3 regions of the Streptomyces sp. NPDC088261 genome follow, and region 1 is predicted to be linked to each of the others. Evidence: riboswitches for the same ligand, from Rfam matches in the RefSeq annotation. Region 1 holds a riboswitch; each other region holds the start of a gene.
What was found. A riboswitch is a leader RNA that binds a small molecule or an ion and turns the genes downstream of it on or off. The one in region 1 is predicted to bind thiamine pyrophosphate.

Region 1 (9,864 bases):
GGGGCGCGATGGCGTCTCCCCACCGAAGACAGGGGAAGGGTCCGACACGGCAGTTGACTCCTCGGCGCGGTGCCGCCCCGGGCGGCGGGGCGTGGACGGTGCGGGCTCCGCCCACCCTATTGCCTCGGCCGCCCCCGGCCCTCACCCCACGGCGTCCCCTTGTCCCGGTAACTCCGCCCGGGGCTGGGGCAGGACCGGCGCGAGCACCAGCATCCGCTCCACCAGGCGCAGGAACATGGCCACGTCCCGCAGGAGGTCGTCGGCGTCGCGGCTGCTCGCCGCGCCCCGTATGCCCGCCTCGGCGCGCGCCCGGCGCGCGGCTCCGGAGGCGAACAGGGCGCTCCACTCGGACAGTTCGGGCGCGATCTCGGGGAGCACTTCCCAGGCGGTCCTGATCCTGCGGCGGCGCGGCGGGGTGGTGTCCGGGCGGCCCCGGGCGGCGAGGACGGCGGCCGCGGTGCGCAGGGCGGCGAGGTGGGCGGTGGCGTAGCGCTCGTTCGGAGTGTCCAGCGTCGCGGCCTCGTCCAGGCCGTCGCGGGCCTTGGACAGGAGGTCGAGGGCGGCCGGCGGGGCCGTGGCCCTTCGCAGGACGGGGTGGACGTCGCTCGGTGGTCCGGTCAGTGAGGGGGCAGGGCCACCCGTGGGGCGCCGACGTGCGGCACCGGAATGGGAGCTGGCCATGGCGGAACCTCCTGTCCTCGTGTGACGGCTCTGTGGCCGTATGTGTTCATCGTGGAGTACGCCACTGACAATCACCTCTGACCTGCGACGTTGCCGCGTACACAGGGGCGGGCGAGGTTTTTCGCCCCGCCGGGCACCTGTCCCGGGCCGAGCTCCCCGGACACACGAGCGCGCCGGTCCGGCGGACTCAGCCTCCTGAGCCCCGCCGAACCGGCGCGTTCCCCCGTACCTCCCCCGTCCCCCCGTACCTCCCCCGTTTCCCCCGTCCCCCCTGTCCAGCTCCCCCTGTCCCCCGTCCCCCCTGCCGCCTCAGAGGTGCGGCACCGTTCCGCAGCCCCGTGCCGGCGGTGCCGGCGCCGCGCCCCTTCCGTGGTCCCCACTCTCCCCTCCGCGCCGGGGGCGGCCCATCCGCGCGCCTACTCAACTCGCGCGCTGAGTAGCCGTACTCAGAACCGGGTTCCCCTCCCCATCCCGCGGCGGCCCCGCCGTGGCTACGATCGCGTCCGTGTCCGTACTCCCCCTCGTCTTCACCAGCGGCTGGGCCAGCGGGATCAACGCCTACGCGGTGGTCCTGCTGTTCGGCGTGTTCGGCGCCACCGGGCTGACCGACGACGTGCCCGCCCCGCTCCAGCGCACCGACGTGCTGATAGCCGCCGGCCTGCTCTTCCTCTGCGAGGCCGTCGCCGACAAGATCCCGTACGTCGACTCCGTCTGGGACGCCGTGCACACGGTGATCAGGCCCGTGTCGGGCGCGGTGGTCGGGGCGTTGCTCGCCGGTCAGAGCGGTTCGCTGCCCGACCTGGCGGCGGGCGCGGTCGGCGGCTCCACCGCGCTGGTCAGCCATCTCGTGAAGGCCGGGACGCGGATGGCGGTGAACACCTCCCCCGAGCCGTTCAGCAACATCGTCCTGAGCACGCTGGAGGACCTGGGCGTCGCCGGGATCATCACGTTCGCGCTCTTCCATCCGGTCGCCGCCGCCTCGATCGCCGCCACGCTGCTGGTGCTGGGCGTGGTGACGGTGGTCTTCCTGGCCTCCCGGATCCGCCGTTTCCTGCGGCGCAGGGCGCGGGGCCGCGTTGTCAGTGACCCCGGATAAAGTCCCTGGCATGGCACGGATTGTGGTGATCGGCGCGGGCATGGGCGCCATGGCGGCGGCCGCCCGGCTGGCCGTGGCGGGCCACCGGGTGACGGTGTACGAACGCGCGGCGACGTACGGCGGGTCGGTGGGCCGGTTCGCGCGCGCGGGCTTCGTCTTCGACACGGGGCCGGGGCTGCTGCACCTCCCGGCGGTCTACCGCGACCTGTTCGTCAAGACCGGCAAGGAGCCGCTGGAGGCGTGCGTCGAGCTGCGGCAGGTGGACCCGGCCGCCCGGCACGTCTTCGCGGACGGTACGGACGTCCTGCTGCCCGACGCGTCCCGGGGCGGGGTCGTGGCAGCCCTGGACGCGGCGCTGGGCGCGGGCGCCGGGGAGCGCTGGGGGGCGTTCCTCGGACGGGCCAGGGACACCTGGGACCGGTCCAGGCGGCCGCTGTTGGAGGAGCCGTTGCCGCCCGACCGGGGGCCGCTCGGGCGCGAGCCGTATCCGGCCGTACGGCACAGACGGCTGCTGCGCGGCGCGCGCCGGGCGGGGACGGTCGCGGAGATCGGCGCCTGGGAGCTGGCGGATCCCCGCCTCGCCGCCCTGCTGGACGGGTACGCGCTGTCGTACGGCCTCGATCCGCGCCGCGCCCCGGCGAGCGCGGCCGTGCTCCCGTATCTGGAGCAGACCTTCGGCAGCTGGTATGTGGGCGGCGGGATACGGGAGTTGGCCCGGGCGGTGTACGAACGGTGCCTGGCGCGCCGGGTGGAGTTCGTCTTCGGCGCCGGAGTGACGAGGATCGTGGAGAAGGACGGCGCGGCCACGGGCGTGGAGTTGGCGGACGGCACGGTCGTGGCGGCCGACCGGGTGGTGGCGGGTGTCGCACCCGGTCCGCTCGCCGGGCGGGAGGTACGGGAGGCGGGCGACGTACGGCCGGAGGGGCGGGACCTTCAACCGGGGGGCCGCGACGCCGCCTCGGCGCCCGGCCGGTTCACCGTACTGCTGGCGCTGCGGGGCGGGCGGCCCGGGGACGCCGCGCACCGGACGGTGGTGCACTCCCCCGACGGCGCCGCCGAGGCGGCCGACCTCTTCGCCGGGCGCCCGGCGGCCCGGCCCACGGTCACGGTGCTGCGTCCCGACGACCCGGCGACGCGCCCCGACGCGGACCACGAGGCGGTGACGGTCACGGCGACCGTCGCCGCGCAGGGCCCGGTCGACTGGACGGACGCCGCCCTGCGGGAGCGGTACGCCGACGTGCTGGTCTCGGCGGCGGAGGCGGCCGTGCCCGGGCTGGCGGGGCGGGTGGAGTGGCGTGAGACACGGACGCCCGCCGACACGGCGGAGGAGACGGGGGCGGCGGGCGGCGCGGTGCCGGCGCCCGCGCTGGCCGGGGCGGACGGGCACTTCCTGTATCCGGCGAACAGCACCGCGTTGGCCGGGCTTTACCGGGCGGGCGGCTGGGCGCATCCCGGGGGCGGCCTCGCGCACGCGGGGATGTCCGGGGCGCTGGTCGCCGGGCTGATCGTGGAGGGGGCGGACTTCCGCGGCTCGCGGTAGCCGGTTCCGTACCGGTACCTCTACCGCTGCCTCTGCCGGCCGGTCAGTACCGGTACTGCTGCTCGTTGTTGTTGTAGCCGGGGTCGTAGCCGTAGTCGTGCGGCTGTTCCTGCGGCATCGGCGGGACCTGGTGGTCGCCCTCGCGCTGCTGCGGGACCCACACCCCGCCGGGCGGGGTGTCGGCGCTGTACTGCTGCTGGGCGGCGTAGGGGTCGGCGTACTGCTGCTGGCCGCCGTAGTTGTCGTACGCGCCCTGCTGCTGCCCGCCGCCGTCGGCCGTGCCGATGTACGGGTCGGAGTAGGCCGCGTACGGCTGGTCGGTGCCGTAGCCGTACTGCGCGTAGGTGTCCTGCCCGGCACCCTGAGCTCCCTGGCCGGTGTCCTGCGCCGCGTAGACGCCCTGGCCGGTGCCGTACGCGTTCGGGTCGGCGTACGGGTCCTGCGCCGCGTACGGCTGCCCGGGCGCGGCCTGTCCGTACCCGGCGAAGGCGTCGAACGCCTCGCCGTACGGGTTCTGCTGCGCCTGGTCGTCCTTGTAGACGCCGTACTGGCCGGTGTCGTCGGGGAGCGGCTGCGGTTCGTACACCGCCCCCATCGTCGCCGTCATCGCGGCGTCGATCGGCACGTCCCTCGCGGGCCCGGCCATGGCCGGTTCGTACTCCAGGTCCGAGACCTGGAGCGTGGGCTCCTGCTCGCCCCCGCCGACCGCCTTGCGCCGGCGGCTGGCTCCCGGGCTGCCGCCCAGCGCCCAGCCGGTGGAGAAGCCGCGACGGAAGGAGAGCGTCACGTACGCCTGCCCGACGGCGAACGCGATCGCGCCGAGCGCGATGACGAAGACGGACGGCATCAGGACACCCAGCACCACACCCATGAACCCGGTGAAGGCGAGCAGTCGCCAGCGCAGCCGCGCCTTGTACTGGAGCAGCACCTCACCCAGCAGCCACAGCGCCACGATTCCGAACGCGATGTAGAGGACCGTCCAGCCCATGCCCGCCCCTCTCCTGCGGCCGCCACCCCGGGACAGGGCGGCTGCGGCCGGTCACGACTGCTCGCGCAGTCCGAGATTCTCGTAGATTTCGAGCGTCGCCGTGGAGTTGTTGAGTGTAATGAAGTGCAGTCCGGGGACACCCTCGGCGAGCAGTCCCGCGCAGAACTCCGTCGCGAACTCGATGCCAATGGAGCGTACAGCGGCCGGATCGTCCTTGACGGCGAGGATCCGCTCTTTCAGCCCGGCCGGCACGGCCGCGGTGCTGAGCTGGGGCAGTCGCTCCAGCATCCGCACGCTCGTGACCGGCATGATTTCCGGAATGATCGGAGTTGCGCACCCGGCGGACTCGACCCGGTCACGAAGGTGGAGATATCCGTCAGGTTCGAAGAACATCTGCGTGATCGCGTAGTCGGCGCCGGCCCGGCACTTGTCCACGAAGTGGCGGATGTCCGTGGCCCAGTCCGACGACCGCGGGTGCATCTCCGGGAAGGCCGCGACCCCGACGCAGAAGTCCCCCGACTCCTTGATGAGGCGCACCAGTTCCGCCGCGTACCGCACGCCCTGCGGGTGCTTGACCCACTCGCCCATGGGGTCGCCGGGCGGATCGCCCCGTACGGCGAGGATGTTGCGGATCCCGGCGTCGGCGTACTGCCCGATCATGTTGCGCAGTTCGGCGACGGACTGGCCGACGGCGGTGAGATGGGCGACCGGGGTGAGGGTGGTGTCGGCGGCGATCTGCTCGGTGGCCCTGACCGTGCCGGCCCGGGTGGAGCCGCCCGCGCCGTACGTCACCGACACGAAGCTGGGGGCCACCGCCTCGACCCGGCGCAGCGCGTTCCAGAGGTTCCGCTCGCCCTTCTCCGTCTTGGGCGCCCAGAACTCGAACGAATAGGTGGTCTCGCCCGCGGCGAGCAGATCGCGCACGGTCGGTGCGTGATCTGTTCTGGTCGAAGGTGTACCGAAGGCCATACGTGCAGGTTATCGAGGGTGTGGGCGTCCCCCAAGCGAACCGGGGACATTTGACCGGTTTGCCGGTCCCCGGTCCACGCCTCGGACACCCGGGAGGCCGCGCGCGGGGACGGGCCGCCGGTCAGCGGGAGCGCTCGCGCACCCGCTTCGCGAGCGAGGCCGTGGCCGCCGCCGGGTCGTCGGCCTCGGTGATCGCCCGTACGACGACCACCCGGCGGGCGCCCGCGTCCAGCACCTGGTCGAGGGTGCCCGCGTCGATGCCGCCGATCGCGAACCAGGGGCGGTCGGTGGCCAGGGCGGCCGCGTACCGCACGAGGTCGAGGCCGGGCGCGTGGCGGCCCGGCTTGGTCGGGGTGGGCCAGCACGGACCCGTACAGAAGTAGTCCACGCCCGGCTCCGCCACCGCCGCGTCGACCTCCGCCTCCGCGTGGGTGGACCTGCCGATCAGAGGCGCCGCGCCGAGGATCGCGCGGGCGGCGGGGACCGGGAGGTCCCCCTGGCCCAGGTGCAGCACGTCGGAACCGATGGCGTGGGCCACGTCGGCGCGGTCGTTCACCGCCAGCAGGACGCCGTGGCGCCGGCTCGCCTCGGCGAAGACCTGGAGGTGTTCCAGCTCCTCGGCCGCCTCCATGCCCTTGTCGCGCAGCTGCACGACGTCCACGCCGGACGCCAGCACGGCGTCGAGGAAGTCGGGGAGGTCTCCCTGCTTCCTGCGGGCGTCCGTGCAGAGGTAGAGCCGGGCGTCGGACAGCGCGGCGCGCGCCGCGGTCACGTCTGTGGGCACGAAGGATCCCCCCGTCGGTTCCGCGGCGGCCGGCGGTACGGGACCGCGGGGGCGGTGCCGTACCGCCGCACGCCGCGTGCGGTGATGTGGTTCGGCCGGTACGAGCGGTACGGCGGCCGGTTCAGACGGCGAGCGCCTGAGCCCGGCGCTTCACCTCCGTGCCGCGATTCTCGCTGAGCGCCTGCGCGGGCGTGCCCGGCAGGGTGGGGTCGGAGGTGAAGAGCCACTCCAGCATCTCTTCGTCGGTCCAGCCGTCGTCCCTCAGAAGCGTCAGGGTCCCGGCGAGACCCTTGACGACCTTGCCGCCGTCGATGAAGGCGGCGGGCACCTGGAGCGCGCGGTTCTCCCCGCGGCGGACGGCGATCAGCTGGCCTTCCTTCACCAGCTGCCGCACCCGCGTCACCTCGACATCGAACAATTCGGCGATATCGGGCAGGTGGAGCCAGGCAGGGACGAGAGCATCGATCTTTGCGTCAATCTCGGTCACGAGGACAAGCGTGCCATCCCGGACGGGCGGACGGTAGTTGGGTTGCCCCGGCCGGGCGGCGGACGCGTCCCCGGCCGCTCAGAGAACGGCCTTCTTCAGCGGGATCGCGGGATCCCCCACCCGCCGGGGGTCCAGGCGGGTGGGGGTGTCCAGCAGTTTCCTCGCCTGGGCCAGGTCCCGGGGGCGGCCCACCGCCAGCAGGGCCACCAGCGCGCCCTCCCGCAGCCACGCCACCGACCAGGCCGCCTCCGCCGGGTCGCCGCGCCACACCAGGGTGTCGGCGGCCGCGTGGTGGCCCGCGTACTGCACGAACCGGCCGAACTGCTCCGACCAGAAGTACGGCACCGGGTCGTAGACGCCCTCGGTCTCCCCGATGATCCGGGCGGCGACGGTACGGGGGCCCTGGAGCGCGTTGTCCCAGTGATGGACGAGCAGCCGCGCACCGTACCGGGCCGAGGGGAAGGACGCGCAGTCGCCCACCGCGTACACCCCGGGCAGCGACGTCCCGAGCCGTTCGTCCGCCGTGACGGAACCGTCCGGGCCCAGCTCCACGCCCGAGCCCGCCAGCCATCCCGTCGCGGGCCGCGCCCCGACGCCCACGACCACCGCGTCCGCCGGCAGCCGCCGGCCGTCCGCGAGGACCACCGCGCCGGGCTCGACGGACGCCACGCGCGCGCCGGTCAGCAGTACGGCGCCGCTCTCCGCGTACCACCCCGCCATCGGCGCGGCCACCTCCGCCGGGAGGACCCCCGCCAGCGGCCGGTCCGCGGCCTCCACGACCGTCACCGCGCACCCCGCCTCGCGCGCCGCCGTCGCGAACTCCGCGCCGATCCAGCCCGCGCCCACGACCACCACCTCGTCCTGCCGCGCCAGCACGGGCCGCAGCCGCTCGGCGTCGTCCAGCGTGCGCAGCAGATGGACGCCGGGGACGTCCTCCGTACCGGGCAGCCTGACCGGCTCCGCGCCGGTCGCGACGACCAGCACGTCGTACGGCACGGGACCGTCCGCCGTGTCGATCTCCCGTACGTCCGGCCGCAGCCCGGTCACGGCGAGGCCGAGCCGCAGGTCGACGGAGAGCGCCGCGAAGTCGAGGTCGAAGGACGACCCGTCCGCCTGGCCGAGCAGGACCGCCTTGGAGAGCGGCGGCCGGTCGTACGGCGGATGCGGCTCCGCGCCAATCAGCGTGATCCGGTCGCGGAAGCCGCCCTCGCGCAGGGCGACCGCGGTCTGCACCCCCGCCATCCCGGCCCCGACGATGACGACATTCCGCTCTTCCGGGTGTGTCCGCTGCTCGCTCACCCGATCACCTTAGAGAACGGACGGGCCGTCGGGGGTCAGCTCCGCCACCACTCGTCCCGCCGCCCTCCCGCGAGCCGGCCACGGTGATTGCTCCCTTACCCGGCGGAGGACGGGGCGTTAGTCTGGCCGTTGACACTACCTCGCGGGAGCCCGGACGCACCGGGCTGAGAGGGAGGCTGACGGCCTCCGACCGTACGAACCTGATCCGGGTCATGCCGGCGAAGGGAGGGGCTGGACGCCCATGCAGTCGTCCCATACGGGTCAGCACCCCGACATCAACACCTCCTCCGACGTCCTCGTCGTCGGAGGCGGCATCATCGGCCTGGTCACGGCGTGGCGGGCCGCGCAGCGCGGACTCCGTACCGCCGTCGCCGACCCCGAGCCGGGCGGCGGGGCCGCGCAGGTCGCGGCGGGCATGCTCGCCGCCGTCACCGAACTCCACTACGGCGAGGAGACGCTGCTCGGTCTCAACCTCGCCTCCGCCGAGCGCTACCCCGCCTTCGTCGCCGAACTGGAGGCGGCGAGCGGCCGGGACACCGGCTACCGCACGTGCGGCACGCTCGCCGTGGCCCTCGACGCCGACGACCGCGCGCACCTGCGCGAACTGCACGGCTTCCAGCGGCGGTCCGGGCTCTCCTCGGAGTGGCTCTCGGGCCGCGAGTGCCGGCGGCTGGAGCCGATGCTCGCGCCCGGCGTACGCGGGGGCCTGCGGGTCGACGGCGACCACCAGATCGATCCCCGCCGGCTCGCGGCGGCCCTGGTCACGGCCTGCGAACGGGCCGGGGTGGTCTTCCACCGCGCGTTCGCGGACCGCCTCACCGTCGTACGGGACCGGGCCACCGGCGTCGTCCTGGCCGACGGCCGCGCGCTCTCCGCCGACCAGACCGTCCTGGCGGGCGGGAGTCTCAGCGGGCGGCTGGCGGGCCTGCCGACCGACGTCGTACCGCCGGTACGGCCCGTGAAGGGCCAGGTCCTGCGGCTCACGGTGCCCCGGCCGTACGCGCCGTTCCTGTCCCGGTCCGTCCGGGCCGTCGTGCGCGGCAGCGACGTCTATCTCGTGCCGCGCGAGAACGGCGAACTCGTCGTCGGCGCGACCAGCGAGGAGCAGGGCTGGGACACCACGGTCACGGCGGGCGGGGTGTACGAACTGCTCCGCGACGCGCACGAGTTGGTGCCGGGCATCACCGAACTGCCCTTCGCCGAGGCGCGCGCCGGGCTGCGGCCCGCGTCGCCCGACAACGCGCCCCTCCTCGGGCCCACCGCCCTCCCCGGCCTCCACCTGGCCACCGGCCACTACCGCAACGGGGTCCTCCTCACCCCCGTCACCGGGGACGCGATGGCCGACGTGCTGACCACCGGCGAACTCCCCGAGGTCGCGCGCCCCTTCACCCCCCGCCGCTTCTCCCCCGCCCCGGTACGTCAGGAGCAGCCCGCATGACCGACACCGCGAACGTCTCCGCGACCCCCGCCCCCGCCCTCTCCGTCTCCGTGAACGGCGAGCCCCGCGCGATCGGCGCGGGCACCACGCTCGACGTGCTGGTCGCGACGCTGACCCCCGCGCCCTCGGGTGTCGCCGCCGCCGTCAACGAGACGGTCGTCCCGCGCTCCCGCTGGTCCGGCACGCTCCTGCGCGACGGCGACCGGGTGGAAGTCCTCACCGCCGTCCAGGGAGGCTGACCATGGCCGACGACCGGCTCGTCATCGGTGACACCGTCCTCGACTCGCGCCTGATCATGGGTACGGGGGGTGCGCCCAGCCTCGACGTCCTGCGCAGGTCCCTGATCGCGTCGGGCACCGAACTCACCACCGTCGCGATGCGGCGGCTCGACCCCACCGTGCAGGGGTCCGTGCTCTCCGTCCTCGAATCCCTGGGGATCCGGGCCCTGCCCAACACGGCGGGGTGCTTCACCGCCGGGGAGGCGGTCCTGACCGCGCGGCTCGCCCGGGAGGCGCTGGGCACGGACTGGGTCAAACTGGAGGTCGTCGCGGACGAGCGCACGCTGCTGCCCGACCCGATCGA
Region 2 (9,864 bases), on a different contig from region 1:
GCGACAGGGTGATCGAGACGACCCCCCGCCCCGCCACCTGGCCCGCGTAGAGAACCCGGCCCGCCGCCGCGGCCCGTACCGCCGTACCGGGGGCCGCCGCCAGGTCCACCCCCCGGTGCCCGGGGCCGTACAGCGTCGCAGGCGGATCCCAGCCCCGGAGAACGGACGCCGGGCTCACCGGCCACACCGCGCCGGGCCGCGGCAGAACGGCCCCCGGGGCACCGGCCAGGGTGACCGGGCCGCCGGGCAGGCCCCCGGGCGGGTCGCCCGCCAGGCCGCCCGCCGGGCCGTCGCGCAAGGCACCCGCCGGGCCACCCGGTAGGCCGCCCGCCGGGCCGCCGCGCAGGCCGCCCGCCGGGCCACCGTGCAGGCCGCCCACCGGGCAACCCGGCAGGCAACCCGCCAGGCCACCGGCCAAAGGCGGCGCGCCGCTCGTCGCGGATAAGAGCAGGGTCAGCGTCAGCAGGAGCATGGGGTCAGAATGGGCCCCGCGGCGCGGCCCCCGCTGATCATGGTGCTGATCTGTGGACGGCGGGACCGTTGTGGATATCGCCGTCACTCGGCAGTGCGCGGGTCCCGTACACTTCATGTGGCGATCCGGGTCACCGGGTCGACTTCGCACGCCCCGCCAGCGGCCTCTTCGAGCCGCCGGCCGCGCTACTCGGTCCTCCGTGGCACAGCGCGTCGGGGCGTCAGGCGCGTCCGCCGTCCGGCGGGTGCGACAACCGAGAGCCTCTAGGAGTACGGCCATGGCCGTCGTCACGATGCGGGAGCTGCTGGAAAGCGGCGTCCACTTCGGTCACCAGACCCGTCGTTGGAACCCGAAGATGAAGCGATTCATCTTCACGGAGCGCAACGGCATCTACATCATCGACCTGCTCCAGTCGCTGTCGTACATCGACCGCGCCTACGAGTTCGTCAAGGAGACCGTCGCCCACGGCGGCTCCGTCATGTTCGTCGGCACCAAGAAGCAGGCGCAGGAAGCGATCGCCGAGCAGGCGACGCGCGTGGGAATGCCCTACGTCAACCAGCGCTGGCTCGGCGGCATGCTGACCAACTTCTCCACCGTCTACAAGCGCCTCCAGCGCCTCAAGGAGCTCGAGCAGATCGACTTCGACGACGTGGCGGCCTCCGGCCTCACGAAGAAGGAGCTGCTCGTCCTCTCCCGCGAGAAGGCCAAGCTGGAGAAGACCCTCGGCGGTATCCGCGAGATGCAGAAGGTGCCCAGCGCCGTCTGGATCGTGGACACCAAGAAGGAGCACATCGCCGTCGGTGAGGCGCGCAAGCTCCACATCCCGGTCGTCGCGATCCTCGACACCAACTGCGACCCCGACGAGGTCGACTACAAGATCCCCGGCAACGACGACGCGATCCGCTCCGTCACGCTGCTCACCCGCGTGATCGCCGACGCCGTCGCCGAGGGCCTCATCGCCCGTTCCGGTGTGGCCACCGGTGACTCGAAGCCGGGCGAGAAGGCCGCCGGCGAGCCCCTCGCCGAGTGGGAGCGCGACCTCCTCGAGGGCGAGAAGAAGGACGACGCCGAGAAGCCCGCCGACGACGCCGTCGCCGCCGAGGCCGGTGTCCAGACCTCCGCCGAGACGGAGAAGGTCGCCGACGCCGAGCAGGTCGACGAGGCCGCCGCCCCGGCCGAGCCCGAGGCTGCCGCCCCGGCTGCGGACAACGAGCAGGCCTGACCTTCACCGGTTCGGTTGCTGACAGCGGGAGCTGGTGCCGTACCCCGGCGCCGGCTCCCCGCCGTCCACCCGTAGATCTTCGACTTCCGAGAGAGATTCACAGACATGGCGAACTACACCGCCGCTGACGTCAAGAAGCTCCGCGAGCTCACCGGCGCCGGCATGATGGACTGTAAGAAGGCCCTGGACGAGGCCGACGGCAACGTGGACAAGGCCGTCGAGCTGCTCCGCGTGAAGGGTCAGAAGGGCGTCGCCAAGCGCGAGGGCCGTTCGGCCGAGAACGGCGCGGTCGTCTCCCTCATCTCCGAGGACAAGACGTCCGGCGTGCTCCTCGAGCTGAAGTGCGAGACGGACTTCGTCGCGAAGAGCGAGAAGTTCATCAACGTCGCCAACGCGCTCGCCGCGTTCGTCGCCTCGTCCGTCCCGGCGGACCTGGGCACCCTGCTCGCCTCCGAGATCGAGGCCGGCAAGACCGTCCAGGCGTTCGTCGACGAGGCCAACGCCAACCTCGGCGAGAAGATCGTCCTGGACCGCTTCGCGCAGTTCAGCGGCGGTTACGTGGCCGCGTACATGCACCGCACCATGCCCGACCTCCCGCCGCAGGTCGGCGTCCTGGTCGAGCTGGACCAGGGCTCCGCGTCGGACGACGCGGCCGCCGAGGCCGCCAAGGACGTCGCGCAGCACATCGCCGCCTTCGCGCCGAAGTACCTCACGCGCGAGGACGTCCCCGCCGACGTCGTCGAGAACGAGCGCCGCGTCGCCGAGGCGACCTCCCGCGAGGAGGGCAAGCCCGAGGCCGCCCTCCCGAAGATCGTCGAGGGTCGCGTCAACGGCTTCTTCAAGGACGTCGTCGTCCTGGAGCAGGCGTTCGCGAAGGACAACAAGAAGTCGGTCCAGAAGGTCCTGGACGAGGCCGGTGTCACCCTGAAGCGCTTCTCGCGCATCAAGGTCGGCATCTGAGTCCGTACCGCGTTCGACGCAGGACCCCGCTAGGGTCTTACGGAGTCGTCACACGCGCATGCGACGGACGACCGCAGATCTGACGAGGAGGCCATTGCCGCACGGGACACACCCCCACCGGCAATGGCCTTCGTCGTATGTACGAGGAGATCCCCATGAACAAGGGCGCGGACGCCACCCAGTCTGCCGACGGCAAGGACCACACAGCGGGCGGCGGCGACCCGGCCAAGGGCGCCGGCCGCTTCATGCTCAAGCTGTCCGGTGAGGCGTTCGCCGGCGGGGGCGGCCTCGGCGTCGACCCCGACGTCGTACACGCCATCGCCCGTGAGATCGCGGCCGTCGTACGGGACGGTGCCCAGATCGCGATCGTCCTCGGCGGCGGAAACTTCTTCCGCGGCGCCGAACTCCAGCAGCGCGGCATGGACCGGGCCCGCTCCGACTACATGGGCATGCTCGGTACGGTCATGAACTGCCTGGCCCTCCAGGACTTCCTGGAGAAGGAGGGCATCGACTCGCGCGTCCAGACGGCCATCACGATGGGCCAGGTCGCGGAGCCGTACATCCCGCTGCGCGCCGTACGGCACCTGGAGAAGGGCCGCGTCGTGATCTTCGGCGCGGGCATGGGCATGCCGTACTTCTCCACCGACACCACCGCCGCCCAGCGCGCCCTGGAGATCGACGCCGAGGCGCTGCTGATGGGCAAGAACGGGGTGGACGGGGTCTACGACTCCGACCCCAAGACCAACCCGAGCGCGGTCAAGTTCGACGCGCTGGAGTACAGCGAGGTCATCGCCAAGGACCTGCGGGTCGCCGACATGACCGCGATCACGCTGTGCCAGGACAACAAACTGCCGATCCTCGTCTTCGAATTGCTGACCGAGGGCAATATCGCGCGCGCGGTCAAGGGTGAGAAGATCGGCACGCTCGTGAGCGACCAGGGCACCCGGAGCTGAGTCGCGCGGGACACACCGCGGGACACTTGATCCGTACGGCCCCGCACGGGGATGGACAAAGCCCTGACGGTCGGACACCGTGCAGGGCAGGACGCGACGCAGGATCCGCCAGGACCGGTAGCAGGCCCGGCCCACTCAAGACACGCAGGAGCAAGTGGTGATCGAAGAGACCCTCCTCGAGGCCGAGGAGAAGATGGAGAAGGCCGTCCTGGTCGCCAAAGACGACTTCGCCGCGATCCGCACAGGGCGGGCGCACCCGGCGATGTTCAACAAGATCGTGGCGGACTACTACGGTGCGACGACCCCGATCAACCAGCTGGCGTCGTTCTCCGTACCCGAGCCGCGCATGGCCGTGGTGACGCCGTTCGACAAGAGCGCGCTGCGCAACATCGAGCAGGCCATCCGCGACTCCGACCTCGGGGTCAACCCGAGCAACGACGGCAACATCATCCGGGTGGTCTTCCCCGACCTGACCCAGGAGCGCCGCAAGGAGTACATCAAGGTCGCCAGGACCAAGGCCGAGGACTCGAAGGTCTCGATCCGCGCCGTGCGCCGCAAGGCCAAGGAGACGATCGAGAAGCTCGTGAAGGACGGCGAGGTCGGCGAGGACGAGGGCCGCCGCGCCGAGAAGGAGCTCGACGACACCACCGCGAAGTACGTGTCGCAGGTGGACGAGCTGCTCAAGCACAAGGAAGCCGAGCTGCTCGAAGTCTGATGAACGACTCTTCCTGGGGTTCCCCGCCGACCGCCGGCCTCTGGGGACAGCCCGACCAGGGGGCCGGCCCGGCGGGTCCCGCCTACGATGAGCCTGCCGCACAGCAGACTCGGCCCATGCCCATCGTGCCCGACGGACCCGCCCACGGCGGGGGCCAGGACAACGACCGGGGGGCGGCGCGGCCGGGTGGCCCCCTGTTCCGCGACCCGATCCCTCAGGAGCCCATGTCCGCGCCCCCGCCACCCCCGCCGAAGAAGCGGGCGGGCCGTGACCTGCGCGCGGCCATAGGGGTCGGTGTCGGGCTCGGTGTGGTGGTCGTGGCCTCGCTCTTCGTCGTCAAGGCCGCCTTCGTCGGGGTCGTCGCGGTCGCCGTCGTGGTCGGGCTGTGGGAGCTGACCTCCCGCCTCCGCGAGAAGAAGGGCATCAGGGCCCCGCTCGTCCCGCTGGCCGTCGGCGGTGCCGCGATGGTCGTCGCCGGGTACGTGCGCGGGGTCGAGGGCGCCTGGGTCGCGATGGCCCTGACCGCGCTCGCCGTCCTGGTGTGGCGGATGACCGAGGAGCCCGAGGGGTATCTGCGGGACGTCACGGCGGGCGTGTTCGCCGCGTTCTACGTCCCGTTCCTGGCCACGTTCGTCGCGCTGATGCTCACCGCGGACGACGGCGCCCGGCGGGTGTTGATGTTCCTGCTGCTCACGGTGGTCAGCGACACCGGCGCGTACGCCGTCGGCTGGCGCTTCGGCACCCACAAGCTCGCGCCGCGCATCAGCCCCGGCAAGACCCGGGAAGGGCTGCTCGGAGCGGTCCTCTTCGCGATGGTCGCGGGCGCGCTCTCCATGCAGTTCATGATCGACGACGGCCTCTGGTGGCAGGGCCTGCTGCTCGGCATCGCGGTCGCCGCCAGTGCCACCCTCGGTGACCTGGGTGAATCCATGATCAAGCGCGATCTCGGCATCAAGGACATGGGGACGCTGCTGCCGGGCCACGGCGGCATCATGGACCGGCTCGACTCCCTGCTGCCCACCGCGCCGGTGGTCTGGCTGCTGTTGGTGATCTTCGTCGGCTCCGGGTGAGCCGCACCGGTACTCTTGAAGGGCTCGCCACTCACCGGTGGCGAGCCCTTTTGGTCCCCGCGCCCCGCGCGGGGCTGATCCCGTGAGGTCTCCCGGCACCGGCAACGTGGTGCCGCTCTTCCCCGTGGCACCGGGGAGCGGGCCTCGCCGCACCGAGGAGACTTGCGTTCATGGCCCCGCCGACCCCCGGAGAACTCACTTTCGTCGCGCCCCGCGGAGCCAAGAAGCCGCCGCGGCACCTCGCCGACCTCACCCCCGCCGAGCGCCGTGAGGCCGTCGCCGCCACCGGCGAGAAGCCCTTCCGCGCGAAGCAACTGTCCCAGCACTACTTCGCGCGGTACGCGCACGACCCCGAGCAGTGGACCGACATCCCCGCCGGGGCGCGGCAGAAGCTCGCGGCGGAGCTGCTGCCCGATCTGATGTCCGTCGTACGGCACATCTCCTGCGACGACGACACCACCCGCAAGACCCTGTGGCGCCTCCACGACGGCACGCTGGTCGAGTCCGTGCTCATGCGCTACCCGGACCGGGTCACCATGTGCATCTCGTCCCAGGCGGGCTGCGGGATGAACTGCCCCTTCTGCGCGACCGGCCAGGCCGGCCTCGACCGCAACCTGTCCACCGCCGAGATCGTGCACCAGATCGTCGACGGCATGCGCGCCCTGCGCGACGGCGAGGTGCCCGGCGGTCCCGCGCGGCTCTCGAACATCGTCTTCATGGGGATGGGCGAGCCGCTCGCGAACTACAACCGGGTGATCGGCGCGATTCGCCGGCTCACCGACCCCGAGCCCGACGGCCTCGGCATCTCGCAGCGCGGGATCACCGTCTCGACGGTCGGCCTGGTCCCGGCGATGCTGCGCTTCGCCGACGAGGGCTTCAAGTGCCGCCTCGCGGTCTCGCTCCACGCGCCCGACGACGAGCTGCGCGACACCCTCGTACCGGTCAACACCCGCTGGAAGGTGCCGGAGGTGCTGGACGCGGCGTGGGAGTACGCGGCGAAGTCCGGCCGGCGGATCTCCATCGAGTACGCCATGATCCGGGACATCAACGACCAGGCGTGGCGGGGCGACCGGCTGGGCCGGCTGCTCAAGGGGAAGCGGGTGCACGTCAACCTGATCCCCCTCAACCCGACGCCGGGCTCCAAGTGGACGGCGTCGCGCCCCGAGGACGAGAAGGCCTTCGTGGAGGCGATCGCCCGGCACGGCGTACCGGTGACCGTACGCGACACCCGGGGCCAGGAGATCGACGGAGCGTGCGGACAGCTGGCCGCTTCCGAACGCTGAGGGCCGGCTGTGTAATCTGGCGCTGTGTAATCTGGCACTGAACAACAGATTTTCGGTACGACACATATTCCGACAGGGGAGCGCCACAGCGCTGAGAGTGCGATACGGATCCGGCTCCACGAGCGGACACCGGTCGCAGACCCTCTGAACCTTGCCCAGGTCATTCTGGGTAGGAAGTTCGGACATCACTCAAGCTGTTGCGCCCTGCCCGGCGCCCGGCCCGCGTCCGTCGCGGGAGGGCGCCGGGCAGGGCCGCGTCTTCTCCTGGAGTCCCCAGGAGGAAAACCAGTGAGCATCACCAGGAAAGCCGTGAGCACCGCCCGCGCCAGAAGGACAGCGGGCCTCGCGCTCGTCGCCGCGCTCGGGGTCTCGACCCTCGCCGCCTGCGGCGGATCCGGCGGTACGGAGTCGTCGGGCGGCGACGGCGGCGGGACGAAGTCCAAGACCGTCACCCTCGTCAGCCACGACTCGTTCAACGCCTCGCCCGCCGTGCTGAAGGCGTTCACCCAGGAGACGGGCTACACCGTCAAGGTCCTCAAGAGCGGGGACGCCGGCGAGGCGCTCAACAAGGAGATCCTCACCAAGGGCTCCCCGCAGGGCGACGTCTTCTTCGGCGTGGACAACACCCTGCTCTCCCGCGCCCTCGACAACGGTCTGTTCACGCCGTACCAGGCGAAGGGACTCGACCGGGTCGCCGCCGACACCCGGCTGGACGCGGCGAAGAACCGGGTCACCCCGATCGACACCGGTGACATCTGCGTCAACTACGACAAGAAGTACTTCGCGGACAAGAAGCTCGCGCCGCCGCAGAGCTTCGACGACCTGCTCAAGCCGCAGTACAAGAACCTGCTCGTCACCGAGAACGTGGCGACCTCCTCGCCGGGCCTCGGCTTCCTGCTCGGTACGGTCGCCCACTCCGGCGACGCCGGCTGGCAGGACTACTGGAAGAAGCTCAAGGCCAACGGCGTCCAGGTGGTGGACAGCTGGGAGCAGGCCTACAACGAGAGCTTCTCCGGTTCCGCCGGCGGCAAGAAGGCCCACGGCGACCGCCCGCTCGTCGTCTCGTACGCCTCCAGCCCGCCCGTCGAGGTGCTGTACGCGAAGCCGCAGCCCAAGGTCGCGCCGACCGGCGTCGCCACCGGCACCTGCTTCCGGCAGATCGAGTTCGCGGGCCTGCTCGGCGGGGCGAAGAACGAGGCCGGCGGCAAGGCGCTGCTGGACTTCCTGATCAGCGACCGGTTCCAGGCGGACATGCCGCTGAACATGTTCGTGAACCCCGTGGTCAAGGCCGTACCGCTGCCTCCCCTGTTCACCGAGTTCGGCGCGACCGTGGACCGGCCGGAGACCGTGGCGCCCGACAAGATCGCCGCCAACCGGGAGCAGTGGATCCAGACGTGGACCTCACTCGTCGTGAAGTAGCCCGCGAGCCGGACCGCCGGGCCGTACGGGCACACGCCGTACGGCTCGGCCTCATGGCCGTGCCCGTCGTGTTCTTCGCGGTCTTCTTCGCCTACCCGGTCGTCGCGATCGTCGGGCGCGGGCTGCGGACCGGCGGGGTCTGGCAGTTCGGCCGCGTCGGTGACGTGCTGAGCCGCCCCGACCTCCTCGGCGTCCTGTGGTTCACCACCTGGCAGGCCCTCGCCTCCACGGCGCTCACCCTGGCCGTCGCCCTGCCCGGCGCGTACGTCTTCGCGCGCTTCGACTTCCCCGGCAAGCAGCTGCTCCGGGCCGTCGTCACCGTGCCGTTCGTCCTGCCGACCGTCGTCGTCGGCACGGCCTTCCTCGCCCTCCTCGGGCGCGGCGGACTCCTGGACGAGCTGTGGGGCGTCCGCCTCGACACCACCGTCTGGGCGATCCTCCTCGCGCACGTCTTCTTCAACTACGCGGTGGTCGTACGGACTGTCGGCGGCCTGTGGTCGCAGCTCGACCCGCGCCAGGAGGAGGCCGCGCGGGTGCTCGGCGCGAGCCGCCTCGCCGCCTGGCGGCGGGTCACCCTGCCCGCCCTCGCGCCCGCCGTCGCGTCCGCCGCCCTGATGGTCTTCCTCTTCACCTTCACCTCCTTCGGCGTCGTGCAGATCCTCGGCGGCCCCGCGTACTCCACGCTGGAGGTGGAGATCTACCGGCAGACCGCGCAACTCCTCGACCTGCCGACCGCCGCCGTGCTCACCCTCGTCCAGTTCGCCGCCGTCGGCGCGATCCTGGCGCTGCACGCCCGGACCGTACGGCGGCGGGAGAGCGCGCTGCGCCTGGTCGACCCGGCGCTGACGGCGCGCCGTCCGAAGGGGCCGGGGCAGTGGGCGTTGCTCGTCTCCGTCCTCGGCGTGGTACTCGTCCTGGTCCTGCTGCCGCTCGGGGTGCTGGTCGAGCGTTCCTTCGACGGCCCCGGCGGGTACGGCCTCACCTACTACAGGGCGCTCACGTCGGTGGGGCCGAGCGGCACCTTCCTCGTTCCGCCGCTGGACGCCGTACGGAACTCCCTGGAGTACGCGGTGGTCGCGACGGCGATCGCGCTGGTCGTGGGCGGACTGGCGGCCGCCGCGCTGACCCGGCGGGCGGGCCGGCTCGTCCGCGGCTTCGACGCCCTGCTGATGCTGCCGCTCGGCGTCTCCGCGGTGACCGTCGGCTTCGGATTCCTGATCACCCTCGACCAGCCGCCGCTGGACCTGCGGGCCTCCTGGATCCTGGTGCCGCTCGCCCAGGCGCTGGTCGGGGTGCCCTTCGTCGTACGGACCATGCTGCCCGTGCTCCGGGCGGTGGACGGCCGGCTGCGCGAGGCGGCGGCGGTACTCGGCGCGTCGCCGCTGCGGGCCTGGCGGGAGGTCGATCTCCCCTTGGTACGGCGGGCGTTGCTCGTCGCGGCCGGGTTCGCCTTCGCGGTCTCGCTCGGCGAGTTCGGTGCGACGGTCTTCATCGCCCGGCCCGACCGGCCGACGCTGCCGGTGGCCGTGGCGCGGCTGCTGGGCCGGCCCGGGGAGCTCAACTACGGGCAGGCGATGGCCCTGAGCACCGTCCTGATGGTGGTGTGCGCGGTGTCGCTGCTCGTGCTCGAACGTATCCGTACCGACCGCTCGGGGGAATTCTGATGACGCTGCTCAGCCTCGCGGGGGTGACGGTACGGTTCGGCGACCGCAAGGCGCTCCGGACGGCGCTCGACGCGGTGGACCTGGACGTCGCCGAGCACGAGATCGT
Region 3 (9,864 bases), on a different contig from region 1:
ACGAGGGTTATCTCCGGCGGGAGAGCGGGGTGTTCGTCCTCGGTGACGCCGCGCAGCGGCTGGTGCGTGGCGAGGGAGTGCAGAATCGTCGCGGCAAGATCGCGGACGCGATCGGCAGCTGGCGGGACACGATCGGTGTGCCCGTGTACTTCGCGGTCTACCACGAGGGTGAGATCGACCTCGTGTCCGTGGCCGACAGTCCGGAGCGGCCGGCCGTCGACGAGTGGGCCGACTTCCGCGAGACGGGCCACGCCCACGCGATCGGCCTGTGCCTGCTGAGCCAGCTCGACGGCGCGTCGCGCGACGATCACCTCGACCGCCATCCGGTGAGCCCCCTCACGCCCCATTCCGTACGGGACCGGATCGCCCTGCTGGAGCGCCTGGAGCGCCTGGGATCGCCGGGGCGTACGGAGCCGGTGGTGGAACGTCAGGAGTACGCGCTCGGCACGGTCTGCGCCGCTGTGCCCGTCGCCCTGGGGACGACGGCCGCCGCGTTGGCCATTTCCGTACCTTGCCATCGGGAGGATGAGCTACTTCCCGCTGCTGAGCGGTTACGGAGAGAGATCGGATTTCTGCTGACCTCGGTCGACTTGTCTATCAGTATCTGAAAAATTACTCCTTGTGATCTGCGGGCCCTTACAGGACGATGGCGTCGAGAGGGTCAGGGATCATTCCCAGCCACAGCTTCATCTACTCCGGAGTACATGATGCGCGAGTCGGTCCAGGCCGAGGTTCTGATGAGTTTCCTCGTTTCAGAGGAGCTCTCGTTCCGTATCCCGGTGGAACTGCACTACGAGATGGGGGATCCGTACGCGGTGCGGATGACCTTCCATCTGCCCGGCGACGCGCCCGTGACCTGGACCTTCGGCCGTGAGCTGCTGCTGGACGGCATCAACACGCCCAGTGGTGACGGTGACGTGCACATCTCGCCGACCGAGCCCGAGGATCTGTCGGACGTCCACATCCGGCTCCAGGTCGGTGAGGACCACGCGCTGTTCCGGGTGAGCGCCGCGCCGGTCGTGGCCTTCCTGGACCGTACGGACCGGCTGGTCCCGCTGGGCCAGGAGCGCACGCTCGGCGACTTCGAGGGCAACCTGGAGGAGGCGCTGGGCCGCATCCTGGCGGAGGAGAACGCGGGCTGAGGCGGACTGCCGCGGGCTGACGCGGTCACCCCCTCACGCCGGCATCTCCTCACCCAGGCCGGCGCCGTCACTTCCTGCGGCGGCGGCCCCTGCTTCCGTGCGGGCGCACCGCCGTGCCCTGTCCCGGCACCGTGGGCGCCGTCTCCCGTCCCGCGGCCCCCGACCGGTCCGCGGAGACCACCAGCGCCGCCAGGGCGGTGGTCACCGGCACGGACGCGACCAGGCCGATCGACCCGACCAGGGTCCGTACGATCTCCTCCGCCACCAGCTCGCTGTTGGCGACCGTGCCCACGCCGGACTGCGCGATGGAGAAGAGCAGCAGCAGCGGCAGCGCCGCGCCCGCGTACGCCAGGACGAGCGTGTTGACCACGGACGCGATGTGGTCGCGGCCGATGCGGATGCCCGCCCGGTAGAGGGCGCGCGGTCCCATCGACGGGTCCGCGGCGTGCAGTTCCCAGACCGCCGAGGTCTGGGTCACCGTCACGTCGTCGAGGACACCGAGCGACCCGATGATCACGCCGGCCAGCAGCAGACCGCTCATGTCGATGTGCGGATAGAGCCCGTGGATCAGGCCGGTGCTGTCGTCGGTGTTGCCGGTCAGGCTCGCCCAGCCGATGAAGATCGAGCCCAGCAGTCCGATCAGCATCAGGGAGACCAGCGTGCCGATGACCGCGACCGACGTTCTCGCGGTCAGGCCGTGGCACATGTAGAGCGCGATGAGCATGATCGCGCTGGCCCCGACCACCGCGACGACCAGCGGGTTCGAGCCTTGCAGCACGGCGGGCAGGATGAAGAGCGTCAGCACCCCGAAGGAGACCGCGAGGGCGATCAGCGCCATGAGCCCGCGCAGCCGCCCCACCACGACCACCGCGAGGGCGAAGATCCCGGCGAGCAGCGCCATGGGGAGGTGGCGGTCGACATCGGTGACCGAGTACTGGAGATCGTGCGGCGCGTCGGGCGCGTACGCCAGGACGACGCCCTGTTTCACGTGAAACTGCCGCGGCGCGTCCGGCTGGACGACCTCGATGAAGGTGCGCCCCTTCTCCTTGCCGCTGGTGACCTCGACGGTGGCCTTCTTGCACTGCCCGGTCTCCGCCTGCGCCGCCTCCCGCCCCTCGGGGGTCGAGGTGTCGCCGGTCGACGGGACCTGCGAGGCGTTCACGTCCTTGCAGTCGACCGCCACGAGCTTCACCACCCGGCCCTGCTCGGTCTGCCGGTCGAAGCCGACCCCCGTGCGCTCGTGGGCGGGCGCGCCGCCGGGCCACAGGACGACCAGACCCACGACCACGGCCGCGGCGAACGGGATCAGCACCGCCGCGATGACCTTGCGCAGGTGCTGGGAGACCGGCTCGGCAGGCCCGTGGCTGTGCGTGTGGCCGTGCGTTTCGTGGCTCTGCTGGGGTGTGGTCACCCCCCGATCATCGCAAGAAGCGGGAGGCCCTCTGTTCAGCACGCCGGTCGTGGGGCTAGCGTGGAGACACCTTTGCACACGCGGGAGCTCGGAGCACCGGGCTGAGAGGGCGTTGACGTGGAGTCCCGGGGACCTTCCCCCCGGATTCCCGCCGCTGCGCCGACCGCCGAACCTGTTACCGGGTAATGCCGGCGTAGGGAGTAGGTCTCATGACCGTTCAGGACGCACACACGCCTGCCTCGGAATCGGATTCCCCGGGCGAATCGGGGAATCCGGGCGGGGCCGTGGATCAGAACGGGACCGAGAGGTCCATCGGCTGGCACAAGGGATACGTCCAGGGCTCGCGCCCCGACCTCCTGGTGCCCGTTCGTCAGGTGCATCTCACCAACGGCAAGGACGTGACGCTGTACGACACGTCGGGGCCGTACACCGACCCCACGATCGAGACGGATGTCCGCCGCGGACTCGCGCCGCTGCGGGAGAACTGGATCATCGGGCGCGGTGACACCGAGGAGTACGCGGGCCGTCCGGTCCGCCCCGAGGACGACGGGCTCAAGCACACCTCGCCGCGCGGGGGGCTGCGGAACCTCGACGCGGTGTTCCCGGGCCGGCCGCGCCAGCCCCGGCGGGGCCGGGACGGGCAGGCGGTGACGCAGCTCGCGTACGCGCGCCGTGGCGACATCACCCCGGAGATGGAGTACGTCGCGATCCGGGAGAACGTCGCACCCGAGGTCGTCCGTGACGAGATCGCCGCGGGCCGGGCCGTCCTGCCGGCGAACGTCAACCACCCGGAGATCGAGCCGATGATCATCGGCAAGCGGTTCCTGGTGAAGGTCAACGCCAACATCGGCAACTCCGCGGTCACCTCCTCCATCGAGGAGGAGGTGGACAAGATGACGTGGGCCACGAAGTGGGGCGCGGACACGGTCATGGACCTCTCGACCGGCCGCAACATCCACACCACCCGCGAGTGGGTACTGCGCAACTCCCCCGTCCCCATCGGCACGGTGCCGCTCTACCAGGCGCTGGAGAAGGTCGACGGCAAGGCCGAGGAGCTGACCTGGGACATCTACAAGGACACGGTCATCGAGCAGGCCGAGCAGGGCGTCGACTACATGACGGTCCACGCGGGGGTGCTGCTGCGGTACGTGCCGCTGACCGCCCGCCGCAAGACCGGCATCGTCTCGCGCGGCGGCTCGATCATGGCGGCGTGGTGCCTGGCGCACCACAAGGAGTCGTTCCTGTACGAGAACTTCGAGGAGCTCTGCGACATCCTCGCCGCGTACGACGTGACGTACTCCCTCGGTGACGGCCTGCGGCCCGGGTCCATCGCGGACGCCAACGACGAGGCGCAGTTCGCCGAGCTGCGGACGCTGGGCCAGCTGAACACGATCGCCAAGCGGCATCACGTACAGACCATGATCGAGGGCCCCGGGCATGTCCCGATGCACAAGATCAAGGAGAACATCGACCTCCAGCAGGAGATCTGCGAGGAGGCGCCGTTCTACACGCTCGGCCCGCTGACGACCGATGTGGCGCCGGCGTACGACCACATCACCTCGGGCATCGGCGCGGCGATGATCGCCTGGTGGGGCACGGCGATGCTCTGCTACGTCACGCCCAAGGAGCACCTGGGGCTGCCGGACCGCGACGACGTGAAGACGGGTGTGATCACCTACAAGATCGCGGCGCACGCGGCGGACCTCGCCAAGGGGCACGCGGGGGCGCAGGAGTGGGACGACGCGCTGTCGGACGCCCGGTTCGAGTTCCGGTGGGAGGACCAGTTCAACCTGGCCCTCGACCCGGACACGGCGCGCGCGTTCCACGACGAGACGCTGCCGGCCGAGCCGGCGAAGACCGCGCACTTCTGCTCGATGTGCGGCCCGAAGTTCTGCTCGATGAAGATCTCGCAGGACATCAGGCGACAGCACGGCGGCGACCTGGCGTCCGAGGAGATCGAGGCGGGCATGGCGGAGAAGTCGAAGGAGTTCGCGGCAGCCGGCAACCGGGTGTACCTGCCCCTGGCCGACTGACCCCCTGACGCGCGGGCGGGGGGGACCCCGGCTCCGGCCGGGGTCCTCACCGTCCGCCGTTCTCGCCGCCCGCCCGTTCTCGCCGCCCGCCGTCGCGGGACGGGGCTATTCGGGCTGGTGTTCCGGGCCGCCGAAGTCGGGGCTGGTGAAGTCCGGGCTGCTGAAGGTGGGGCGCTGGTGGGCCGCTGAGCCCTCGTCGGGGCTGGAGAAGCCGGGGTGGGTGTAGCCGATCTTGGGGAGGTGGCCCACCGTACGGGGCGGTCCCGGGGCCGCGCGGCCCGCGCTCGGGTCGGCGAGGGCTCCGCGCAGGAAGGGCAGGATGCCGCGTTCCAGGAGGGCGTGGCGCCAGGCCTCCCTCGCCCGTTCGACCTCGTCCGGCAGCTCCCCGCCGGACTCCTCCGGGGCCGGGACCTCGGTGTCCCTGTTGCGTACGGCCGTGATGAGCAGGCCGACCGCCGCGCCCAGGATCCCGATCACGGTGACCGCGCCGAAGAACCAGCCCACCGCGAGCAGGGAGTCGGCGAAGGCGGGCGGCGGGGTCAGGGCCTTGAGGAGGTAGCCGACGAGCAGGAAGATCAGCGCCGCGGTGCCGCCGAGGACGGGGACCAGGACGGTGAGGACCGCCGCGAACCCCGCGCCCGTGTCGTCGTCCTCCGCGACCGTGGCCGGCTCCCTGATGGAGCCGTTCGGGGCCGGGGAGGAGACCGGCGAGCGGAACTCCTCGCGCATCTTGGCGTAGTGCTCGTACTCGGCGGCCGCGGCGCCGGCTATCCGGGTGGTGGCGTTGAGGGCCTTCGTGCGCAACTGCTCGGCGGTCAGGCGCCGGCCCACGTCGGCCAGATCCGGGCGTTCGTGCGCGTTGCGCAGCGCGTCGTCGAGGATCCGCTCGAACTCCGCGCGATCCTCGCTCAGCAGGTGCGGAGCGCTGTTCATGTGCATCCCCCGATGCTCCGTAGGGCCGATGCGCCCGCGTGAACGGGCGGTTGGCGGAAACGGAAGGAGAGCCTGCTACGGATAAGCCGATGGTAGAGCTGTTTTGCCGCGGGGTGACAGGGGGTTTCCGGAAAACACCGGATCCCCGTCGATCCGGTGGTGCGTACGGAACCGGTCAGTCGGCCAGCGGTAGCCGTACGACCAGCAGTTTCCCCGCCATGGTCACGCCGCCGTCCATGGCGATGGCCAGGCCGTCCGCGTACACGTGCGGCCCCTCCACCCCGGGGCCGCCGCCGTCGCCGTCCTGGGCGTCCTCGGTGCCGACCTCGCCCAGGAGATACGGAATGGGGCTGTGGCCATGGACGATGCGGTGTCCGCCGTACGTGGCGAGGAGTTCCTGGACGGCCTCGGGGCCGCCCTCGTCGCGGAACGCGAAGCGTTTGGTGAGCTTGCGGAACACGTCCCAGCACTCGTCCGCGTCGTTGCGCGTGAGGATCTGGTGGACGGTGTCGTTGACGTCGTCGATGGAGGAGCCGTAGTCCAGGTAGGCCGTCGTGTCGGAGTGCACCAGCAGGTGCCCGTCCTCCTCGACCACCGCGTCGAGCCGTGACATCCACTGGAGGTGGACGTCCTGGAGGCGCTCCATGTCGTTCTTCTGACCGCCGTTGAGGAGCCAGGCCGCCTGGAAGGTGGCGGTGCCCGCGCCGGAGTTGACGGGGGTGTCGCCGAACCGCTTGGCGCCCAGCAGCAGCAGCTCGTGATTGCCCATCAGGGCCTTGCAGTAGCCGCCCGCCGCCGCCGCCTCCGCGGAGAGCCGCATCACGAGGTCGATGACGCCGATGCCGTCGGGGCCGCGGTCGGTGAAGTCGCCGAGGAACCAGAGCCGGGCGTTGCCGGCCGACCAGTTGCCGGCGGAGTCGATGAGGCCCTGCTCGCCGAGGGCGTCGAGGAGTTCGTCCAGGTAGCCGTGCACGTCGCCGACGACGTAGAGCGGGCCGGGTCCGCCGGGCGCGGGAACGCCGTCGGGCCCCAGGTTCAGCTGGACGGTGACCCCCTCGGGGCCGATCACCGGGAGGTCGCGCTCGGTCGGGGTGTAGCCCTCCGGGACCTCGTCGGCGGGGATCGCGTTGCCGGGATGCCCGGACGTGTGCGCGGCCTCCTGGCCGTACCCGTCCACCTCAACGGACTGCGCGGGACGGTCCGGTTGCCCGAACTGCTCGGGCCCGAACTGCTCGGGCCCGAACTGCTCGGGCCCGAACTGCTCGGGCCCGAACTGCTCGGGCCCGAACTGCTCGGGCCCGGACCGCGCGGGATGCGCCGGTTGCCCGGACTGCACGGGAACCTGCGCGTACGGCGGTACGCGGAAGTCGCGCAACGTCGCCGTCCGCACCGCGGGTCCCTGACCGGCCCCCTGTGTCATCGACCCCTCCACCACCGTCGCGCCGCCGTACACCTCTCGGGCTCGCCCTCTCCGGTGGGCGTGTGCCCACCGGAGGTCAGGAAAGGTCCATGGTGTCGTGCGCCCATCATAGGAATCCCGCTCCTCCTGTGTGACGCACCAGGGGTGGTGAATCCGTTTCCACCTCAGGTTCGCCGGAGGTTTTCACGCCGATCACCCCAAATGTGAAAGGTCCGATCCTTCGGCGGGGGTACGGGCGGGGGTACGGAAGGGACCGGCCCGGCCCCGGTGGCGCTCCGTCAGTCCCCCGCCGGGGACCTGGGAGCGCTGACCGTGGTGCGGGGCGGGCGGCGCTGGGACGAGGTCCTGACGACCAGCTCGGTCGGTATCACCTGCTCGATCGGCGCGCCGGTGTTGATTCCTTCGATGGCGTCGATGAGGAGCTGGATGACGGCCGTGCCGATCCGGCGCGGTTTGAGCGAGAGGGTCGTGATGGGCGGTTCCGTCGTCGCGTACACGGTGGACTCGCTGCAACACACCAGCAGCAGGTCCTCGGGGACGCGCAGCCCGTACCGCCGGGCGGCGGCGAGCAGATCGGTGCCATTGGGGTCGAAGAGGCCGTAGACGGCGTCCGGGCGGTCCGGGCGGGCGAGGAGCCGGTCGGCGGCGACGGCACCCGCGCACGGGTCGTGGGCCGGGTAGGACTCGTAGACGGGGTCCTGGCCGACCCGCTCGCACCAGCTCAGGTACGCGGAGGTGGAGAGGCGGGTGTAGGTGTCGGTGGTGGTGCCGGTGAGCAGGCCGATCCGGCGGGCGCCCGCGTCGGCGAGGTGGTCGAGCAGGTCGAGGACGGCCGCCTCGTGGTCGTTGTCGACCCAGGCGGTGACGGGGAGGGTGCCCGCGGGCCGGCCGTCGGAGACGACGGGCAGGCCCTGGCGTACGAGTTCGGTGACGACCGGATCATGGTCGGAGGGGTCGATGACCACGGTGCCGTCGAGGGCGACGTTCGCCCAGACGTCGTGGCGTGAGGTGGCGGGGAGGATGACGAGGGCGTAGCCCCGGGCCAGCGCGGCGGAGGTGGCCGCTCTGGCCATCTCGGCGAAGTAGGCGAATTCGGTGAAGGTGAAAGGTTCATCCCCGTACGTCGTCACGGTCAGGCCGATGAGGCCCGATTTGCCGGTACGGAGGGTTCTGGCGGCGGCGGAAGGACGGTAGCCGAGGCGCTCGGCGACCTCTCGGACGTGGCTTCTCGTGGCGTCGGGTAAGCGTCCCTTGCCGTTGAGCGCGTCCGAGACAGTCGTGATGGAGACACCGGCTGCGGCTGCGACGTCCCGGATGCCCGCCCGACCCTGCCGGTTTCCCCGGCGGGTTGTGTCCGTCCGGCTCACCTGGTGTTTCCCTGCTGCTGTCATGGCCAGCCGATATTAGGGCGCGGGCGGGCGGTTGGGCCGGTCGCATATGCACCCCTCAGCAGGCACGTTTCTGCATGGTCAAAAGCCCCCAATGTCCTTGGATGACGTGGGGTTTGGCCGTCCCGGCTGTCGTCTGGCATGCATCGGACGGCATGTGCCTGTCGAAAGGTCCATGTTTCGAAGTTGTCTCAACTCACCTCTACGGGGGACGCGCGCCACGGCGCGGACCACGGGCGCGCGCCAGGAAGAAGTGCGCCCCCCCGCTCGACGCCCTCCGGGGTGACCCGCGTCACGGCGGGCCGGCGCGCTCCCGGGTGACCCGCGTCACCGAGGCCGGCGCCCTCCCGAGTGGCCCACGTCACCGGACCCTTCGCAGGGACCCCGAATCCTCCTATGGTGAGCAGTATTGAAAAGCGTGACACCCCTGACGCGACACCCGTGAACGGCCGAGGAGGACCTGCGGTGAGCAAGACGAGCCCTGCGGTGGGCGGCGGTACGGGGCCCAGGCTCCGTGCCGAGCTGGACGGCATCCCGACGTACAAGCCGGGCAAGCCCGCCGCGGCCGGCGGCCCCGCCGCGTTCAAGCTGTCCTCCAACGAGAACCCGTACCCGCCGCTGCCCGGCGTGATGGAGCGGGTGATCGCCACCGCCGGGATCTTCCACCGCTACCCCGACCTGTCGTGCGCCGGCCTGACCGAGGAGCTGGCCGGCCGCTTCGCCGTGCCGCTGGAGCACGTGGCGACGGGCACGGGCTCGGTGGGCGTGGCCCAGCAGCTGGTCCAGGCCACCGCCGGCCCCGGTGACGAGGTCATCTACGCCTGGCGCTCCTTCGAGGCGTACCCGATCATCACCCAGATCTCGGGCGCGGCCTCGGTGAAGGTGCCGCTGACCGGCACCGAGACGCACGATCTGGACGCGATGGCCGACGCCGTCACCGACCGGACGCGGCTGATCTTCGTCTGCAACCCCAACAACCCGACCGGCACGGTGGTGCGCAGGGCCGAGCTGGAACGGTTCCTCGACCGGGTGCCCGGTGACGTCCTGGTGGTGCTGGACGAGGCGTACCGCGAGTTCATCCGCGACGCCGAGGTGCCCGACGGGGTGGACCTGTACCGCGAGCGCCCGAACGTGGCGGTGCTGCGCACCTTCTCCAAGGCGTACGGGCTGGCCGGTCTGCGGGTCGGTTTCGCGATAGCTCATGAGCCGGTGGCGGCCGCGCTGCGCAAGACCGCCGTGCCCTTCGGGGTGAGCCAGATCGCCCAGGACGCGGCGGTGGCCTCGCTGCGTGCCGAGACGCAGCTGCTGGAGCGGGTCGAGTCGCTGGTCACCGAGCGGACCCGGGTGGCCGACGCGCTGGCCGGGCAGGGCTGGACGGTGCCGGAGACGCAGGCGAACTTCGTGTGGCTGCGGCTGGGGGAGCGCACGCTCGACTTCGCGGCGGCCTGTGAGGCGGCCGGGGTGATGGTCCGCCCGTTCGCGGGCGAGGGCGTACGGGTCACGATCGGCGAGACCGAGGCCAACGATCTCTTCCTCC

Region 2: another riboswitch for thiamine pyrophosphate. It lies ahead of ACIODU_RS09375 (thiamine ABC transporter substrate binding subunit); the one in region 1 lies ahead of thiO (glycine oxidase ThiO).
Region 3: another riboswitch for thiamine pyrophosphate. It lies ahead of thiC (phosphomethylpyrimidine synthase ThiC); the one in region 1 lies ahead of thiO (glycine oxidase ThiO).

Annotation. Positions count from the first base shown of each region.
Region 1 is NZ_JBIURL010000028.1:514-10,377, reverse strand. It holds gene ACIODU_RS32570 (methyltransferase) at 1-48, opposite strand, end outside; gene ACIODU_RS32565 (SAV_6107 family HEPN domain-containing protein) at 142-681, opposite strand; gene ACIODU_RS32560 (DUF4126 domain-containing protein) at 1,187-1,777, shown strand; gene ACIODU_RS32555 (phytoene desaturase family protein) at 1,788-3,317, shown strand; gene ACIODU_RS32550 (hypothetical protein) at 3,361-4,305, opposite strand; gene metF (methylenetetrahydrofolate reductase [NAD(P)H]) at 4,357-5,274, opposite strand; gene thiE (thiamine phosphate synthase) at 5,396-6,058, opposite strand; gene ACIODU_RS32535 (Rv2175c family DNA-binding protein) at 6,180-6,545, opposite strand; gene ACIODU_RS32530 (NAD(P)/FAD-dependent oxidoreductase) at 6,624-7,844, opposite strand; TPP riboswitch at 7,977-8,088, shown strand; gene thiO (glycine oxidase ThiO) at 8,086-9,282, shown strand; gene thiS (sulfur carrier protein ThiS) at 9,279-9,521, shown strand; gene ACIODU_RS32515 (thiazole synthase) at 9,524-9,864, shown strand, end outside.
Region 2 is NZ_JBIURL010000003.1:484,515-494,378, forward strand. It holds gene ACIODU_RS09340 (M23 family metallopeptidase) at 1-472, opposite strand, end outside; gene rpsB (30S ribosomal protein S2) at 750-1,694, shown strand; gene tsf (translation elongation factor Ts) at 1,800-2,654, shown strand; gene pyrH (UMP kinase) at 2,810-3,607, shown strand; gene frr (ribosome recycling factor) at 3,765-4,322, shown strand; gene ACIODU_RS09365 (phosphatidate cytidylyltransferase) at 4,322-5,392, shown strand; gene rlmN (23S rRNA (adenine(2503)-C(2))-methyltransferase RlmN) at 5,563-6,675, shown strand; TPP riboswitch at 6,740-6,869, shown strand; gene ACIODU_RS09375 (thiamine ABC transporter substrate binding subunit) at 6,964-8,094, shown strand; gene ACIODU_RS09380 (ABC transporter permease) at 8,148-9,758, shown strand; gene ACIODU_RS09385 (ABC transporter ATP-binding protein) at 9,758-9,864, shown strand, end outside.
Region 3 is NZ_JBIURL010000001.1:653,049-662,912, forward strand. It holds gene ACIODU_RS02840 (IclR family transcriptional regulator) at 1-608, shown strand, start outside; gene ACIODU_RS02845 (SsgA family sporulation/cell division regulator) at 708-1,142, shown strand; gene ACIODU_RS02850 (YibE/F family protein) at 1,210-2,553, opposite strand; TPP riboswitch at 2,624-2,770, shown strand; gene thiC (phosphomethylpyrimidine synthase ThiC) at 2,763-4,586, shown strand; gene ACIODU_RS02860 (hypothetical protein) at 4,692-5,525, opposite strand; gene ACIODU_RS02865 (metallophosphoesterase) at 5,695-6,954, opposite strand; gene ACIODU_RS02870 (LacI family DNA-binding transcriptional regulator) at 7,218-8,330, opposite strand; gene hisC (histidinol-phosphate transaminase) at 8,814-9,864, shown strand, end outside.